4 regions of the Lysinibacillus sp. FSL L8-0126 genome follow, and region 1 is predicted to be linked to each of the others. Evidence: riboswitches for the same ligand, from Rfam matches in the RefSeq annotation. Region 1 holds a riboswitch; each other region holds the start of a gene.

Region 1 (4,767 bases):
GAAGCCAATGTTGACTTCGGTATGGAGGATGATTCAAATATTTTAGAAAATGAATTCATCCAACAAGAGGAGGACCAAGCATGAGTAGTACAGAAAAGTTTCAAGATTTACCGCTAGAAGAAGTGATGGGTGATCGTTTTGGTCGCTATAGTAAATATATTATTCAAGACCGCGCGTTGCCTGATGCACGTGACGGTCTTAAACCAGTACAGCGTCGTATTTTATATGCAATGTTTACAGAAGGCAATACACAGGATAAACCGTTTCGAAAATCCGCAAAAACTGTCGGGAACGTAATCGGTAATTACCATCCGCACGGTGATAGCTCTGTTTATGAAGCAATGGTACGTATGAGTCAGGACTGGAAGGCACGTCATATGCTTATTGAGATGCATGGTAACAATGGTTCGGTTGATGGTGATCCTCCAGCTGCGATGCGTTATACAGAGGCGAGACTGTCTGCTATTGCTGGTGAAATGCTACGAGATATTGGCAAGAAAACGGTCGAGTTTGTACCAAACTTTGATGATCAAGATATGGAGCCGACTGTTTTACCTGCACGTTTTCCAAACTTACTAGTCAATGGCTCTACAGGGATTTCGGCTGGCTATGCAACAGATATTCCCCCGCATGCGCTAGATGAAGTGCTAGATGCTGTGTTAATGCGCTTAGACAAGCCGAACGTGACAGTAGATGAGTTGATGACTGTGATTAAAGGGCCGGATTTCCCGACAGGTGGGATTATCCAAGGGGTAGATGGCATCAAAAAGGCTTATGAAACAGGTCGAGGTAAAATCATTGTCCGTGCGCAAGCCGTAGTAGAACCGATCAAGGGTGGCAAAGAGCAAATTGTCATCACGGAATTACCATATGATGTGAATAAAGCGAATCTTGTGAAAAAAATTGATGAGCAACGTGTAGATAAACGTTTAGAGGGTATTGCGGAAATCCGAGATGAATCAGACCGTACAGGCTTACGTGTTGTAATTGAGCTGAAAAAAGATGTTCCGGGAAAAGGAATCTTACAATACCTATTTAAAACAACAGATTTACAGGTAGCTTATAATTTTAATATGATTGCTATTCATAATCGTCGTCCAACGATGATGACATTGCCATTATTGCTAGATGCCTATATTGCGCATCAAAAAGAAGTGGTGACGAACCGTTCGATTTATGATTTACAAAAGGCAAAGGATCGTTCTCATATTGTAGAAGGGTTAATTAAAGCACTCTCCATTTTAGATGAAGTGATTGCGACAATCCGTTCTTCTAACGATAAGAAGGATGCGAAGCTTAATTTACAAGCGAAGTTTGATTTTACAGAGGTACAAGCCGAGGCGATCGTTAGCTTACAATTATATCGTTTAACGAATACAGACATTACAGAGCTTCGTCAAGAACAAGACGAGTTAAATAAGTTGATTGCGAAGCTAGAAGGAATTTTACAAAGTGAAGCCAAGCTTGTACGTGTCATTAAACAAGAGTTACTAGAGATTAAGAAACGCTTCACAGAGCCACGTCGCTCGAAAATTGAGCAGGAAATAGAAGAAATTAAAATTACGCTAGATGTCCTTGTGCCAAGTGAAGAGGTTGTGGTGACGGTGACAAAGGATGGCTATATTAAACGTACATCCACACGTTCACATGCCGCTTCCAATGGTCAGGATTTTGCGATGAAGGATTCGGATTACTTATTGTATGAAGCAACCTTAAATACACAGCATCATCTGTTACTGTTCACAAATCGAGGCAATTATATTTACCAGCCTGTTCATGAGCTACCTGATATTCGCTGGAAGGATCTTGGACAGCATATTTCAAGTATTGTGCCAACAGGGGAAGATGAGTCTATTATTGCAGTGTATGGCTTTGAAACATTCGAACAGCCAAATACGTATATTTTAACAGCTACAAAAGATGGTCAAATTAAACGCTCCCCACTGGCAGATTATGCGGTGACGCGTTATTCGAAGCCAATAAAAACAATGAATGTTAAAGCGGGCGATGCGATGATCTTTGCATCGTTTGTGACAGATGATGTGGAACTGATGTTAACAACGGATACAGCCTATGCGATTCGTTTCCCACTGGAAGAATTACCAGTTACAGGGGTGAAAACAGGCGGTGTCAAAGGCATCACGCTAAAGGATGGAGAAGCCTTAGTCGGTGTCAATGTGCTACAGCCTGATGCTACACAATATGTGGTAATCGTCACACAGCGTGGAGCCGTGAAGAAAATGAATGTTGCAGAAGTTGAAGTGGCAAGTCGTGCAAAACGTGGTCTAAAAGTATTAACAGAATTAAAAGCAAATCCTCACCGTATTGTGGCAGTTATTCAAGCAACGAATGAGGAGCAAATAGTGATTGAAACGGAAAAAGGTGTACAAGAGCTCATTGATGTCCAAACATTGACGCGTGCTGATCGCCATTCCAACGGTTCGTTTAAAGTGGATATTGCAACAGATGGGGCTATTTCCCATGTTTTAACGGCTAAAAAAGAACAGAAACTAAGCTAATGATAAGCCCAGTCTCTTAGGAGTGCTGGGTTTTTTTACGAGAGCAGTCGTTAGTCAAAAATAGCATCTTGTCATTTTAGCGTAACTATGGGTATAATAATCAACGAAAAGTTCATAGCACAAGAATGTAGGGGGGCTAGTAGTTGCTAGCTGAGATTGTGTCCGATAGACGCTGACCCTTTGAACCTGATTTGGCTCGTACCAGCGTAGGGAACATCTATTCAAAAAAGCAAAGTTTTGAAGATTGATTGCAATACGTCTGGGAGGAATCCTAGGCGTTTTTTTATGTTTTCAAGCAATATCTTGCCAAACGCATACGCTTTCTTTCTGGTGACAACATTCAACCATGAACACTTTCACATTATCAACTGGGAGGACTTCGCATGAAAAAATGGTTATTTATTCTAGTGGCTGCACTTTTAACGTTAGTGGGCTGTAGTGACAAGGAGGACAAGCAGGCTACTGATCAGCTGAAAAAAGTATCAGTGGTCTTAGATTGGACACCAAATACGAATCATACAGGGCTGTATGTCGCAAAAAAACTCGGTTATTTTGAGGAGCAGGGCTTAGATGTTGACATTATTATGCCTGGGGAGGCAGGAGCCGATCAGCTTGTTGCTTCTGGAAAGGCAGAGTTTGGTGTGAGCTATCAGGAAGGGATTACACAGGCTCGTGTGCAAGATGTGCCTCTTGTCTCCATTGCTGCTATTATTCAACATAATACATCTGGCTTTGCTTCTATTGCATCAAAAGGTATTACATCACCAAAGGATTTCGAAGGTAAAACCTATGGCGGTTGGGGGGCTCCACTAGAGCAAGCTGTCCTACAATCATTGATGCAAACAGAAAAGGCAGACATTCATAAACTAGATATCGTCAATGCAGGAGATTTAGATTTTTTCACGATGATGCAAAAGGATATTGATTTTGCTTGGATTTATTACGCGTGGACAGGTATTGAAGCTGAGCTACGGGGTGAAAAGATTAATATGCTGTACTTAACAGATTATAGTGATCAGCTGGACTATTATACACCTGTTCTAGCTACAAATGAAAAAATGATCCAGGACAATCCTGACCTAGTTCAAGCGTTTGTGGCGGCTGCATCGAAGGGCTATGAATACGCCATAGCACATCCAAGTGAGGCGGCTGATATTTTAATAGAAGCGGCTCCCGATTTAGATCAAGCGTTAGTGCATAAAAGTCAGGAATGGCTAGCCGATAAATATCAGGATGATGCCAAGCAATGGGGAGAGCAAAAGCTTTCTGTATGGGAAAACTATGCAAAATGGATGTCTAGCAACAACGTGTTAGAGGGCGAATTTAATGCGAAACAAGCCTTTACAAATGATTTCTTACCTAAAAAGGAGGCCAAATAAGATGGCGAATTCATTAATCAGTGTTCAAATCATTCCAAAAACAGAGAAATTTGAGGATGTTATACCGTATGTCGATGCGGCGATTGCTGTGATAGATGCTGCTGGTGTGAAATATGAGGTACATCCGTTGGAAACGACGATGGAAGGTGAGCTGTCAATGTTGCTGCAAATCATTGAAAAAATGAATGACAAGATGATTGAGCTTGGTGCTATCAATGTCATTACACAAGTGAAAATATTATATCAGCCAACTGGTATAACAATGGATACATTAACGGAGAAATACCAGTAATGAAACAAGCTTTGCAAAAGGGAAGGACGATTATTTTTATCGCCTTCCTCTTATTCGTGTGGGAGCTCATTGTGCATGTGGCTGAAGTTCCTCATTGGTTATTACCTGCACCAAGTAGTATTTTGTTGGAAGCTTTTAAAGCCTATCAAACCTTTTTACCACATGCTTGGGCTACGATGCAATTAGCCTTATTAGGACTTGCCATTGGCATTGCCTGTGGATTAATGGTGGCGATTGTCTTGCATCGATTTACATTTATTCGGGAGTTGTTTTATCCGATTTTAATTATGTCGCAAAATATCCCTATTCTTGTCTTAGCGCCATTGCTCATTATTTGGTTTGGCTTTGGTTTATTACCAAAGCTCATCATTATTTGCCTCGTGTGCTTTTTCCCCATTGTTATTGCGGCAATGGACGGATTTCGGCAAACAGCACCTGAGTTAAAGCATTATTTTGCCATGGTTGGTGCTACAAAGGCGCAAACTTTTTGGAAGCTCGAATGGCCTCATGCATACCCAACGATTTTTTCAGGTGTAAAAATTGCTGCGACGTATAGTGTGATGGGCGCTGTTATTGC
Region 2 (4,767 bases), 2.2 Mb from region 1:
GATGCACAACGCTATCGCCTAGGTGTAAACCACTATATGCTGCCAGTTAACGCACCGAAATGTCCATTCCGTACCTTCCATCGTGATGGTGCAATGCGCTTTGACGGCAACCTCGGTTCTACATTAGGCTATGAACCAAATAGCTATGGTGAATGGGAGCATAACCTAGACCATAAAGAGCCTGAATTACGCATTGATGGTCATGCAGGTATTCACGACTTCCGTGAAGATGATAACAATTACTTTGAGCAACCAGGTAAACTGTTCCGTTTAATGACTACAGAAGAGCAACAACGTCTATTTGAAAATACAGCGAATGATATGGCTTCTGTTGAAGAATTCATCAAACGCCGTCACATCCTTCACTGCTATTTAGCTGACCCAGCATATGGTGAGGGTGTCGCAAAAGCGATGGGTCTTTCGTTAGAAGGTATGGACCTTACAAACCCATATGTAAAACAACCAACTAACGTTTAATAGTCCACTTATTATTGATATCCAAATTCAACTTTTACTCCATGTGAATCTGTCATTCACATGGAGCTTTTTTATGATTAGAAAAGGCTTATGTCTATACTTTGACATAAGCCTTCCTTAGTGTTGAAAAACAAAACAGTCAATTGAAAGGGAGAAATGGATTTCCGTTGCAGGCTACTTGCTTTCCTGTGGGCGAGCGCCGAGCCGCTTCCTCCGCTACCGCTCCGTGCAGGGGCTCGCCTGTCTCGCTATCCCACGGGAGTCAAGTAGTCTTCCACTCCAACCCACATAAATGGTACCTTTTTAGCAAAGGTTTTCAAATAAAGTGAAGGTTTTTGCTACTTATTTTATGGAGGATGATTGTCATTCATCACTTCTCCATATTGAAAATAAGAGCCTATCCCCCTCTAAGAATACAGATAATGGGCTATTTGATCGCTATACTACTATGAAAAAAAGTAAAGACACTTTGCAGAATGGTTGATTGGAGTGGAGCGAGCGTAAGTGAGTGAAGTGGCTCATCGGACGCCCCCTGGAAAGGGCGCTGGCGGAACGGAAATCAACCTCTCACCTTGCAAATTTGCTTTTTCTGCCGTTGACATCATCTTTTTTCAACAACATGAAAGGCTTATGTCTATACTTTGACATAAGCCTTCCTTCATTATTGATAAATCTGACTCCCCGCTTTTTTAAACTCCTCTGCCTTTTCCTGCATACCTTGATGAATAGCTTCAGTCGTATTTAAATCTTTTTCTTTAGCATAATTACGAATATCCTGTGAGATTCTCATACTACAGAATTTAGGGCCACACATTGAGCAAAAGTGCGCTGTTTTTGCCCCCTCTGCTGGAAGCGTTTCGTCATGATATTCAACCGCACGTTCTGGATCTAATGATAGATTGAATTGATCACGCCAGCGGAATTCAAAGCGTGCTTTTGACAATGCATCATCCCGTTGTTGTGCACCTGGATGTCCTTTCGCTAAATCAGCTGCATGGGCAGCAATCTTATAAGTAATAACTCCTACTCGAACATCCTCACGATTAGGTAAGCCAAGATGCTCCTTCGGTGTCACATAGCAGAGCATCGCTGTACCAAACCAGCCAATCATCGCTGCACCAATAGCTGAGGTAATATGGTCATATCCTGGCGCAATATCTGTTGTTAATGGGCCCAATGTATAGAAAGGCGCTTCCTTACAAACTTCTAATTGCTTGTCCATATTCTCCTTTATCAAATGCATCGGTACATGACCTGGCCCCTCTACCATCACCTGAACATCATGCTTCCAAGCGATTTGTGTTAATTCACCAAGCGTTTCAAGCTCTGCAAATTGGGCCTCATCATTGGCATCTGCAATGGAACCTGGGCGTAAGCCATCTCCTAAAGAAAAAGCAACATCATATGTCTTCATAATTTCACAGATTTCCTCAAAATGTGTATAAAGGAAATTCTCTTGATGATGAAATAAACACCACTGTGCCATAATTGAACCACCACGTGACACAATGCCTGTTACACGATTTGCTGTAAGAGGTACATAGCGTAAAAGAACACCCGCATGTATCGTGAAATAATCAACCCCCTGCTCTGCTTGCTCAATGAGCGTATCACGATAAACTTCCCACGTTAAATCCTCGGCTATGCCATTTACTTTTTCTAAAGCCTGATAAATGGGCACCGTTCCCACTGGCACTGCAGCATTTCGAATAATCCATTCTCTCGTTGTATGAATATGTTTACCAGTCGAGAGATCCATAATATTATCGGCACCCCAGCGTGTAGCCCATGTCATTTTCTCAACTTCTTCTGCTATTGACGACGACACCGCGGAATTTCCAATGTTTGCATTGATTTTCACATGGAAGTTACGACCAATAATCATCGGCTCTGCCTCAGGGTGATTAATATTAGAAGGCATAATAGCCCGACCTGCTGCAATTTCTGAACGAACAAATTCAGGATCCATGTTTTCACGTATCGCCACAAACTCCATTTCCGGCGTTATCATTCCATTTCGTGCATAGTGAAGCTGTGTTACATTTTTACCCCTTTTTGCACGTAAAGGCTTCCGCTCCAATTCAGGGAAAACATTTTCTTGAATGCGCGGATCATCAACACGACGAAAACCGTTATCCTCAGGTTTAATCGTACGCCCCTCATATTCCTCAACATCTCCTCTTTCTTCTATCCATGCACGTCGCAAAGTAGGCAGACCCTTTGTAATATCAATGTGATAATTCGGATCTGTGTATGGACCACTCGTATCATATACTCGAATAGGGGCATTTTTTTCATCCCCAAAGCTACCAGTCGTTGGGCTTAATGCGATTTCACGCATAGGTACTAAAATATCTGGACGTGATCCTTCCACATACACTTTTTTGCTTCCTTCAAAGCTAGACATAATCGTAATGTTCTTTTCACTAACTACTGACATGAGCTACTTCTCTCCCTTAAATGTAATTTGATACAAGGACCGAAAATCTAGCTCACTCCAACAAATAAAGAAAGGCCGAATCCAAAATATTTTTTTGGATCCGGCCATGAATGTAAAGGTCTAGTAATTGCACACGACATACGATGCAATAGCTTCTTAACTTTCCCACGCTGGTATGAGCCAGATCAGGTCCAAAGGGTCAAGAAACTTCTAAGCGTTTCCCTCTCAGCCTGACTCATCAGACTCCCCTAGTTAATACTATTTAGTTTGATGCTAGTGTAGCAGATATTTCTAAGAGATGGAAGTTTTCCATTCAATATTTTAAAATTTTCATCCAACTAAGTAAATAATACTTCCGCAAGATAAATCACGATCGTTACTGTTAGACAGCTCACAATGGTTGAAAATAAAACAGTTTGCGCAGCTGTAGCTGATTCCACATCGTATTCTAATGCTAGACTAGAGCTATTGCGAGATGTTGGGAAGGCACTGGCTATAAACAGAGATTGTGCGACAACTCCATCTAACCCCAATACATAAATAATGACCAATGCTACAGCTGGTCCGATAACTAATCTTGTAAAACAGCTAACAAAAACAGTTTTATTAAACATAGATTTGATTTCAAGCTGTGATAATTGTGCGCCTAATGTAATTAAGGCTACAGCAATAAATCCATCTGCGACATGCTCTACAGGTATTTTGATAAACTGCGGTATACCAATATTAAAATAGTTCATAGCGACACCAATAATTAGCGCATGAATAATGGGCATTTTAAAGAAATCTTTGATGATTGTCATACCCGATTTCGTAGAGGAAATTAAATTGTACAAACCATATGTATAAGTTGTCATATTTTGAAATATAACGAGCATGACCTGAATGGCTACACCAATAGGTTGTGTTACAAAAATCATTTGGGCCACTGGAATACCATAATTTCCAGAGTTAATGAGCACAACACTATTTTTAAAGACGGCTGCCTCCGTTTTGGCCAAACCAAGCCCTTTCGCTAAAAAATGACTGAGTATCATTTGACTCCCAATAAAAAGCACAATAAATAACCCGACTTCTCCCAGAACAGACAGCTCTACACGTGTTTCATATAAATTCACAAAAACAGCGGCTGGCATAAAGCAATATGTAATAAGCTGAGACAATGCTTTTAAGTTAAAACGAAATTTCTTTTGTAGTATAGCGCCAAGTACAAGCAACACTAAAATAGGTGCAACAATTTGAAAGAAAATCATTCCGAGATACATCATATTGATGACCCCCTTCCCTTCATTATAGTAGTGCTGAATGGCTAACAGGTCAATGTCTCTTCCCTTCACCATTAAGAAAGACTGCCTATATATTTTAGGCAGCCTTTTTCTTTACGCTAGCTTAAATCGATTTACGACTTCTTGCAGTTCATTTGATATATCATTCATATTTTGAATAGACTCTGCTACTTTTTGTAACTCTGCTTGTTGATCCATTGCAGAAGCACTTACTTGTTCAGCAGAGGCAGCTGTTTCCTCTGAAATAGCAGATATACTTTGAATAGCCATAATTGCTTGATTTTTATGCTCTAACATACTAGATAACTTACTCATTAGTTCACTAATGGAAGCTGCAATTGAACGTGACAAGTCACTGCTATCTTTAAAGGCCATTTGTGTGCTTTGTACGGACTCATTTTGAGAATGCATTAAATCTGCATTCGAAGCAATAACAGCTACTGTCTGTTGGGAATTTTCGAGAATACTTTCTACCGTACTCTTAATAATTTCTGTTTCATTTTTAGATTGCTCTGCTAGCTTTCTTACTTCCTCTGCTACTACCGCAAACCCTTTTCCATGTTC
Region 3 (4,767 bases), 1.6 Mb from region 1:
AAGTAAAAGAGGGAAAGCTTGATTATAGCATTGTAGAGAAGCAGCAAACGCTTGAAGTCGATAAAAAATTGCAGGAAATAATAGGTCTCACAAAAGATCAATTTAGCCAAATTGTGATGCTACCTCAAGGTGAATTTCGCAAGCTATTAACCTCAGATTCTACAAACAAAGAAGTTATTTTGCGGAAAATCTTTAAAACAGACCGCTTTGGTGTCATGACGAAAAAGCTTGATGCTAAACGAAAAGAGGCAGAGAGTGATCTACAACGTGCCAAACAATTAAAAGAACATTTACTTGGTCAAATTGACGGTGTCTTACCACAACGTTCATCAGCGTTATTCACATTAATTGCTGACAAAACGGAAAATTTACATCAACTAAAGCAGGCACTTGATGAGGAGATTATATACTATACAAAATGTATTGAGGATGAACAGCTACAATATGAAGAAGCTTATAGCCTTCATCAAAAAGAACAAGAATATTATCGATTAGCTAAAACACTGAATGAGCAATTTGATGAGCAAGCGAATCGACAGCAGCGACTACAAATGCTGTTACAAGAGCAGGACTCATATAGCGCGAAGGAGCAGGAGATTGTTTTAGCAGAACAAGCAGAGCGACTTGTGCTACTTGAACAACAATGCATTGATTTACGTGCTGAACTTAATGTAAAGGAACAAGCTTTTCAGCAAGCACAAGTTAAGCATCAGCAAACAGAAGAGCAACTGCAGCGAGCCCAAGAAAAATATAGGGTAGAAGAGGCGAAAGAGCCTGAGCGTCAACAAATTTTGCAGCAGGAATTGCAATTATTAGCGTCATTGCCTAAATGCGAGGCCTATGAAAACAACGTGCAGCAGCTGCAAATAGCTGAGCAGTATGTTGAAACAGCAAAAATGGCGGTGGCTGATAACCTGACGTTATTGGAAAAAGAACAAGAGCAATTGCAGCAATTTTCTCAAACGATGGAAGGCTATGAAAAACAGGTTGAGCCATATGAAAGCTACTTAGAACAGTTACCGAAACTACGTGAACAGGTAGCTTTAGTCAAACAAGCTGAGAAATATAAAAGTGCCGTAGAGTTAGCACAGCAGGACGTAGCTGCCTCAGACATTCACTATCAAGAAAGTAAAAAGGCCCTTCTATTATTGCAGCAACGGTGGCTGACAAGTCAGGCTAGTATTTTAGCGGAACAGCTAAAGGAAGGGGAGCCTTGCCCTGTTTGTGGCAGTATGACTCACGAGAAAACACATAAAGAGCAACTGGAAGTTATTGAACTTGCTCAAGTGGAAACGTTAAGAGTGAAGGCTTCTTCAGACGAGCGTATGTATCTAGAGAAGGCAGCACTTTTGTCATCTACGCAACAGCTTCTTCAAGATACATATCAGCAGCTAGAAGCACAGCATATTAAACAAGAAGACCAAGCACAGCTCATCGCTACTTTACACAAGACGGAGCAAGAGATTGCGAGCTTAAAAGTTGTCCATCATCAACTAGCAGATATGCGATTAAAGCTAAAGCATCAACGTGATAGAATAGAGCAGCTTAGAAATAAACAGATGGAATTAGAGCAATATTTAGCTGAGCACATGAAAGAATGGACAAGATTACAAGCGGTTGTAGAAGAACAGCTCAAGCAGATGCCAGCCAATTTACCAACATTACAGCAATTAAAGCAACAACTTACGGATGTTAGTAAACAGAAAATGGATTTGCAAAAAACATGGCAAGAGAGTCAAGAAAATTTGCATGTCGTAAAAGAAGAGACAAGTAATGCAAAACTAACTGTAGAAATCGCCAAACAATCTTTTGAGGAATTACAACTCAAAATGAATGAAAAGCGGCAGCAATTTTCAGCAAGCATGCAGGAAATCGGCTTTGACAGCTATGAGGAATACGCAGCTGCCAAACGGAGTGCGAGCCAATTGGAGGCACTTCGCAAAGTATGCAGTGACTATGCTTTACAGGTACACACCCTGAAAATCCAAATAACTGAAGGGGCTATGTATCTTCAAGGGAAAGAGAAGCAAGATTTAGTGATGATGGAAGCAAAAGTAGAACAACTTCGTACAGCGTATGAGGAAGCATTTAAACGTTTGCAACAGATGAATGGTTTTGCACAAGCATGCCAGGGCTTTATAAAAAAAGTGGAAGAAACAGCGAGAGAGCTTCAGTTACTTGAACAAGAAGCTAGTCGAGTAAAGGAACTCTATGGATTATTAAACGGACAAAATTCGAAAAAGCTGTCCTTTGAGCGATACATTCAAATTAATTACTTAGACCAAATTACCGATGCCGCTAATATTCGTCTTTATCACTTATCAAATGGTCAATTTGAGCTTAGACGTTCTGATAGACTAGAAAAGCATGCGAAGCAAAGTGGGCTTGGGCTTGATGTATATGATGCCTATACGGATCAATTACGTGATGTGAAAACATTATCCGGTGGCGAAAAATTTAATGCTTCCTTAAGTCTTGCTTTAGGAATGGCAGATGTCATTCAAAGCTTCCAAGGGAATATTCATATTGAAACCATGTTTATTGATGAGGGCTTTGGCTCGCTTGATGAGGAATCTTTGAATAAAGCAATTGATACATTAATTGCTTTACAGGATTCTGGTCGTATGATTGGCGTGATTTCTCATGTGCCTGAATTAAAATCAGCGATGCCAGCGGTCTTACATGTAGAAAAAACATTGAATGGACATAGTCAAACCCACTTTGAAGTGAAATAAATAAAAGGCGTATTTCCAAAACAAGGGAATACGCCTGCTGTTTATTTTTTTCGAGGGGTGGCTGTAGGCGTTGTCCCTTTTTTTGCAGCCATTACTTTTTTCACGATAGGAATAACAATAGGTGCTAATTTTACGGCGGTTTTCACAACATTTGATACTTTCATTCAAAAACAGCTCCTTTTACAATTACTACTACCTGTTTCGCTTAAAAATGAAACATTAACGAATAACACGAACAGCTTGAATAATATTCCATATTACAATTCCTAGTGAGATGATGGCATAAATGGCAAACGAAACGAACCAAATAATCAACATCGTATTATTGCCGGACGTTGGATCCAAATTAAATGTAGAAAAAACAAAGACAATAAAGAACAGAATGCCGAAAACAAAAGGAATTAAATGAGAGATAAGTGCACGAATTGAATGTCTTTTTACGTCACTATCTTTCGTAATAATGTACACAATTAATGGGACGATAAAAGGGGCGAAGAAAATACTTAAATAACTAAAGGCAGATAAAATTTTTTGGTTCTCCATAGTTGTACCTCCTTTTTTAATATTTACGCATGAAAAACAGCAAAGTTTCAAAAAAATAATATATGGAAGAGGTTGTAATCCTTCTATCCTTTGCGTACAATGAGAATGTTCAAATAAATTCAGATGTAACGACCACAAGGGGAGCTGATGATGTCAGCTGAGACTGGGCACGTAATGCCTTGACTCTTTGAACCTGTAAGTTAACGCTTGCGTAGGGATGTGGATAGAAACCGACACTAGTACGATGTGAGGCTCTGTCCTGGCATCGTTTTTTCATTCTTGAGGGAATAAAAAGGTGTCAGAAAGAGACATATCAGCGCATTTCTATTCCTGCTCTTGTATCCTACATCGGAACAAAGGAGAGAATATATATGGACAAAAAAAGACTATTAATGCTTGTGGAGATTGCGATATTTGCAGCAATCGGTCTTGTGCTTGATCAGGTTTCCTTTAAAGTATGGGCACAAGGTGGCTCTGTTAGTCTAGTCATGGTACCTATTATGTTAATAGCATTTCGCTGGGGCTTAGTAGCTGGGCTAACAACTGGATTACTCGTAGGTGTAATGCAAACCATGTTTGGTGCTACGATTGTGCACTGGCTACAAGGATTCCTTGATTATGGTGTTGCTTTCACAGTTGTAGGATTAGCGGCGGTTGTGCGTGGACCCGTGTTGGCGGCTGCCAAAAATGCCAACAAAACAAAAATGGCACTTTACATTATATTAGGTACGGTACTTGCGGGCTTTTTACGATATGCAGCCCACACGACGGCTGGCGCTGTATTTTTTGCAGAATATGCTGGCGATCAAAATGCATGGATCTATTCCATCATCTATAATGGTACATATATGCTACCAGCAACTATTTTAACGGCAATTGTAGGCGTTCTTTTATTCACAGCTGCTCCACAATTAATGCAAAGAAAAGCATAAAACATGCCCCTCACATTTGTGAAGGGGCTTTTTTGTCGCAAATAACTCTTTGCGCACTTCGCAAAGTAAGGAAGCATACAATATTTAAAGCGTTTATCGTTATACGCATAACAAGTTATGTTATATTAAAGTATAGATATTAGATGAAAGGGACGTTATACATGATTGTAAAAACGCAAGAAGAGATTGAAGCTTTTAAAAAAATAGGACGCATTTGTGCTGAAATTCGTGAAGCGATGAAAGCTGCCACAAAACCAGGTGTTACAACATTGGAGCTAGATGAAATTGCTGGCCGTATGTTTGCAGAGGCTGGCGCGATATCTGGTCCAAAGGGAGAATATGATTTCCCAGGGTATACATGTATTAGTGTCAATGAAGAAGTGGCGCATGGTATCCCCGGAAAACGTGTTATTCAAGAAGGGGATATTGTAAATATCGATGTTTCTGGTTCATTAAATGGCTACTTTGCTGACACTGGTATTTCATTTGTGGTTGGTGATGGCTATGAGGACAAAGAAAAGCTATGTCGCGTTGCCAAAAGCGCCTTTGATCGAGCA
Region 4 (4,767 bases), 1.0 Mb from region 1:
CAAGTATCATGTTCCCGATTTTTTTACGTGCCATTTCAACATCTAAATCATCTTGTCCAATATGAACGCCATCGGCACCAATTCGCAAAGCGAGCTCTATATCATCGTTAACGATAAACGGTACATTATACTGCTGACAAAGTTTTTGACATTGGCGTGCAAATTGTTCATAGGCTAATCCAGTTAAGGCAAGAGACCCTTTCTCGCGAAATTGAAACATCGTAATGCCAGCTTGCAATGCCTTTTCGAGGAGATGGATGGGATTTTGTTGAAAAACATTGCCTGTCCCCATAATAAAATAAAGCTGTAAATCCTCACGTTTCATGAATAATTACCTCACAGGCTTCCTTATGCTGTTGATAAGCGAAATGATTTGTAGGTCCGTGCCCGTTGCCGATGGCTAAATCATGCATAATCGCTAATTGAATAAATTTTTTAGCTTCGATAATAGCCTCTTCCATCGCTAAACCTCGTCCAAGAAAAGCAGTGAGTGCTGCTGAAAATGTACAGCCAGTACCATGTGTATTTTTGGTTTGGATTCGTGGAGACTGCATCGAAAAAGATTGTCCATTTTTGAAAAATACATAATCAATGGCATAAAGTGGTTCTGCTAAATGCCCACCCTTTACAATGACGCATTGTACACCTAGCTGTAAAAAGCTTTGAGCCACTTGTTTCATATCCTCAAAATGGCGAATGGTTCTCCCCGTGAGAGCCTCTGCTTCGGGTATATTTGGCGTAACAATCGTAGCTAGTGGTAGTAAAGATGAGCGTAACGCCTCAATAGCTTCTTGCTGTAATAAGCTTTCTCCACCTTTTGCAATCATCACGGGATCCACAATTAGTGGTATGTTTAATTCACCGATCATGCGTGCGATGGCTTGGATAATACCAGAGGAATAAAGCATGCCTGTTTTCATTGCAGCAATCGGAAAATCTTCGACTAACGCTTGAAATTGTTTTTCCACAAACGAAATGTCAATGGGGAAAACACCTGTCACGCCTGTTGTATTTTGTGCAGTTAAAGCTGTAATAACGGAAGTGCCGAACACCTCTAATTCCTGAAATGTTTTTAAATCAGCCTGTATACCAGCACCGCCACCACTATCTGATCCAGCAATCGTCGTTACAATATGCATGATGCTTCACCATCCTTTGATAAACGATGTATAGCATTAAGCAAAGCTATTTGAAAATCACCGATATCTGCAGTGAATGCAGAAGCTAGTACCGCTGCCTTTTTATAGTAAGTGAGTGTTTCTGCTAATTGGTTGTATGGCTTGTTACCTGCGACATAGGCAGCACCACAAAGCGCACTAAGTAAACAGCCAGTACCAGTGACCTCTGTCATTTGTGGGTGGCCACCAGCTATCCACTGGCTATGCTCACCATTTGTTATAAGATCACGTTCACCTGTTACAATAACGATACAATTATATCGTTGTGCCACTAGTAATGCTTCCGTCTCCAGTGACATGGAGCCATGACCACTATCTACACCTTTCTGTTGCCAATCTACATTGGCTATAGCCGCAAGCTCACCGATATTACAGCGAATTACGGCAAATTGTATGTTTTCAAGTAAGTATTGAACGGTTTCCTTGCGATAAGTTGTAGCCCCTGCCCCAACTGGATCTAATATAACTGGAATGCCAAGTGCATTAGCTTTTTTTCCTGCTAACAGCATGGCGTTTTTGGTGCGAGTATTGAGTGTCCCGATATTAATTAATAATGCTTGTGCCATTGCTACCATTTCCTCAACCTCTTGGCTATCGTCAGCCATAACGGGCGAAGCACCTAATGCTAATAAACCATTTGCTTGGAAATTTGCCACCACATAGTTTGTGATGCAATGAATAAGTGGTTGCTGTTGACGAATTGTTTGAAATATCATTTTAATTTTAGTCCTCCTTTGTGGATGGACGTAAGCATGCAAAAAGGCTCTTTTTATGTGAAAATACACGAAAAAGAGCCTTTCATCTGAAAAAATCGATGTCTGTTGCTCCCTACGTCAGTATTAACTAACAGGTTCAAAGGGTCAGGTTTTACCTTCTCAACTCTTTCGAGTCCCCCTGCAATTTTGCTTTTAGTTGACCAAAATGTACCATACTTTTCATTTGTATTCAATAGCTAGTTTTCCTATCGACAAAACGTGACTGATGCCATATAGCTAGGTATGATAGTTGTCATGACTTTACCTAAATTAAGCGCAAACCATTGAAAATACTGAAAAAGGAGTTTTATAATGTGTCATAGCAAAAGGGGGCATTTGCCATGAAAAGACAAGATTTAGTTGCACCAGAATGGTATAACATAACAGAGGAAATTGAAAAATATGCTCAGGATGCAACGAAAAATGCTTTAATTATTTATGAAGAAAATCAAGCTGTACAATTTATTACATATGCACATTTGATGGAAAAAGCGAATCAAGCAGCACATGTTTTCACCTTACAAGGTTTAACGAAGGGTGATGTGATTTTAGTGATGGTACCACGCTCAGTGGAAGCATATATTGTTTATATTGCAGCATTAAAAGCAGGTTTAACCATCATTCCAAGCTCAGAAATGTTAAGAACAAAAGATATTGAGTATCGCATTCATCACGCCAATGCTAAAGGGGTTGTTGCCTATGAGCCCTATATTGAACAATTTGATGAAGTTGGAAATTTACAGGGCATACAGCAATTTGTCATAGGGAAAGCACATGAGCCTTGGCAGCCTTTACTAGAAAAAATGCACCATCAACCTACAACTTACATAAATCCAACTCCGATAAAAAGTACTGATAATGCATTTTTAGCCTATACAAGCGGCACAACAGGTAACCCGAAGGCAGCGGTACATACACACAGCTGGGGCTATGCTCATTTACGAACAACAGCACCACATTGGTTAGGTGTACAAGAAAATGATATTGTTTGGGCAACAGCAGCACCTGGATGGCAAAAATGGATATGGAGTCCCTTTCTCGCTACATTAGGCAGTGGTGCTACTGCATTTGTTTACAAAGGTAAATTTGATGCGGCTTCCTATTTGGCAATGCTTGAAAAATTCAAAATCAATGTATTATGCTGTACACCAACTGAATATCGTTTTATGGCATCACTTGAAAATTTACACGCATATGATTTACATGCAATTCGCCAAGCTGTATCAGCAGGTGAACCATTAAATAGTGAGGTTATCAACGTATTTTCAGAAACATTCCATTTACAAGTGCGAGATGGCTATGGTCAAACGGAAAATACATTACTTGTTGGTACAATGGTAGGGATGGAGGCGCGAGTTGGCTCAATGGGAAAACCTACTCCTGGCAACACCGTTAATATTATTAACGATTTCGGCAATCCTGTTGCAGTGGGAGAGGTGGGTGATATTGCTGTTCATCGTGAAACACCAGCTCTCTTTAAAAAATATTTAAATGATCCTGAACGTACAAATTTACAATTCCGTGGTGATTGGTATATAACAGGAGATCGTGCCTACAAAGATGAAGATGGCTACTTTTGGTTTGAGGGTCGAGGAGATGATGTCATTATCTCCTCGGGTTATACAATTGGTCCCTTTGAAGTAGAGGATGCTTTGATGAAGCATCCAACTGTGAAAGAAGCTGCTGTCATTGCCAGTCCAGATAAAGTTCGAGGAAATATTGTAAAGGCATTTATTGTTCTTCGTAATGGTGAAATTGGTGATGAAACACTTATTCAAACACTTCAAAGTCATGTGAAATCATTGACTGCCCCATATAAATATCCACGTGCTATTGAATTTGTCGAAGAGCTACCCAAAACATCCTCTGGAAAAATTCGACGAGTTGAATTACGACAACAAGAAACAAAGCAATGCCATTCATCATCATTTCCTAGGAAATAATGTCGAAAATCAAAGTTCATGCAAAGGTATGGACTTTGATTTTTTTTATTTTTTTAGGTAAGGTAATATGAGGAAATAAATAGCAACAAGCTTTTTGCATATTATTGCAAAAAAATGAAACAAATAAGCAAGTCATTCGTATTACGTGTTGAGGAGGCGGAAAGACATGAATGTAAAAAGGTGGGTTGCTTTAGTAGTCGCAGGTGTTCTTTTACTATTTTCATTAGGAATTAACACCATTTTTGCCCTATTTAAAGCAGATTTCCTAGGTAATTTTGATAGTTTGATGGCTGGGAATAATTTAGATGTATATGAAAATGTCATTGAAGGGGACAATTTTGATAAGCGAATTGCTTATTTAAAGGTAGATGGAGCGATTCAAGATATCGGCTCAAGTACATTATGGCAACCAGTTGCCTATGATCATACATTTTTCTTAGAGCAATTGGATAATATTTTGTATGATGATTCGATACAGGGCGTTGTTTTAAGCGTCAATTCACCAGGTGGTGGTGTGAAAGAATCAGCAGAAATCTATAAAAAGCTGCTAAAAATTAAAGAAGAACGACAAATTCCAATTTATGTATCGATGGATTCGATGGCAGCATCAGGTGGTTATTATATTTCAGCACCTGCAGATAAAATCTTTGCCCATCGTGATACAATAACAGGCTCAATTGGCGTCATTATGCAATCCATTAACTACCAAGCATTGGCTGAAAAAGTAGGTGTTAAATTTGAAACGTTTAAATCAGGGGAGCATAAGGATATGCTAAGCCCAATGCGTGAAGTGACACCAGAAGAACGTGCAATGATGCAGGATATGATTAATGAAACGTATGAAGAATTTGTAGACATTGTAGAGCAGGGACGTAATATGTCTGAAGCAGA

Evidence for each region. Region 1 has a riboswitch for thiamine pyrophosphate ahead of MHI34_RS18185 (ABC transporter substrate-binding protein). Riboswitches for the same ligand answer to the same signal wherever they lie in the genome.
Region 2: another riboswitch for thiamine pyrophosphate. It lies ahead of thiC (phosphomethylpyrimidine synthase ThiC); the one in region 1 lies ahead of MHI34_RS18185 (ABC transporter substrate-binding protein).
Region 3: another riboswitch for thiamine pyrophosphate. It lies ahead of thiT (energy-coupled thiamine transporter ThiT); the one in region 1 lies ahead of MHI34_RS18185 (ABC transporter substrate-binding protein).
Region 4: another riboswitch for thiamine pyrophosphate. It lies ahead of thiM (hydroxyethylthiazole kinase); the one in region 1 lies ahead of MHI34_RS18185 (ABC transporter substrate-binding protein).

Annotation. Positions count from the first base shown of each region.
Region 1 is NZ_CP152028.1:3,759,280-3,764,046, forward strand. It holds gene parE (DNA topoisomerase IV subunit B) at 1-84, shown strand, start outside; gene parC (DNA topoisomerase IV subunit A) at 81-2,519, shown strand; TPP riboswitch at 2,639-2,749, shown strand; gene MHI34_RS18185 (ABC transporter substrate-binding protein) at 2,903-3,898, shown strand; gene MHI34_RS18190 (thiamine-binding protein) at 3,900-4,190, shown strand; gene MHI34_RS18195 (ABC transporter permease) at 4,190-4,767, shown strand, end outside.
Region 2 is NZ_CP152028.1:1,268,400-1,273,166, forward strand. It holds gene MHI34_RS06150 (catalase) at 1-477, shown strand, start outside; gene thiC (phosphomethylpyrimidine synthase ThiC) at 1,139-2,917, opposite strand; TPP riboswitch at 3,063-3,177, opposite strand; gene MHI34_RS06160 (AEC family transporter) at 3,256-4,185, opposite strand; gene MHI34_RS06165 (methyl-accepting chemotaxis protein) at 4,297-4,767, opposite strand, start outside.
Region 3 is NZ_CP152028.1:2,200,661-2,205,427, forward strand. It holds gene MHI34_RS10690 (SMC family ATPase) at 1-2,735, shown strand, start outside; gene MHI34_RS10695 (hypothetical protein) at 2,777-2,899, opposite strand; gene MHI34_RS10700 (DUF4870 domain-containing protein) at 2,955-3,278, opposite strand; TPP riboswitch at 3,406-3,513, shown strand; gene thiT (energy-coupled thiamine transporter ThiT) at 3,650-4,210, shown strand; gene map (type I methionyl aminopeptidase) at 4,372-4,767, shown strand, end outside.
Region 4 is NZ_CP152028.1:2,733,234-2,738,000, forward strand. It holds gene thiE (thiamine phosphate synthase) at 1-325, opposite strand, end outside; gene thiD (bifunctional hydroxymethylpyrimidine kinase/phosphomethylpyrimidine kinase) at 315-1,139, opposite strand; gene thiM (hydroxyethylthiazole kinase) at 1,127-1,894, opposite strand; TPP riboswitch at 1,987-2,084, opposite strand; gene MHI34_RS13460 (acyl--CoA ligase) at 2,275-3,876, shown strand; gene sppA (signal peptide peptidase SppA) at 4,043-4,767, shown strand, end outside.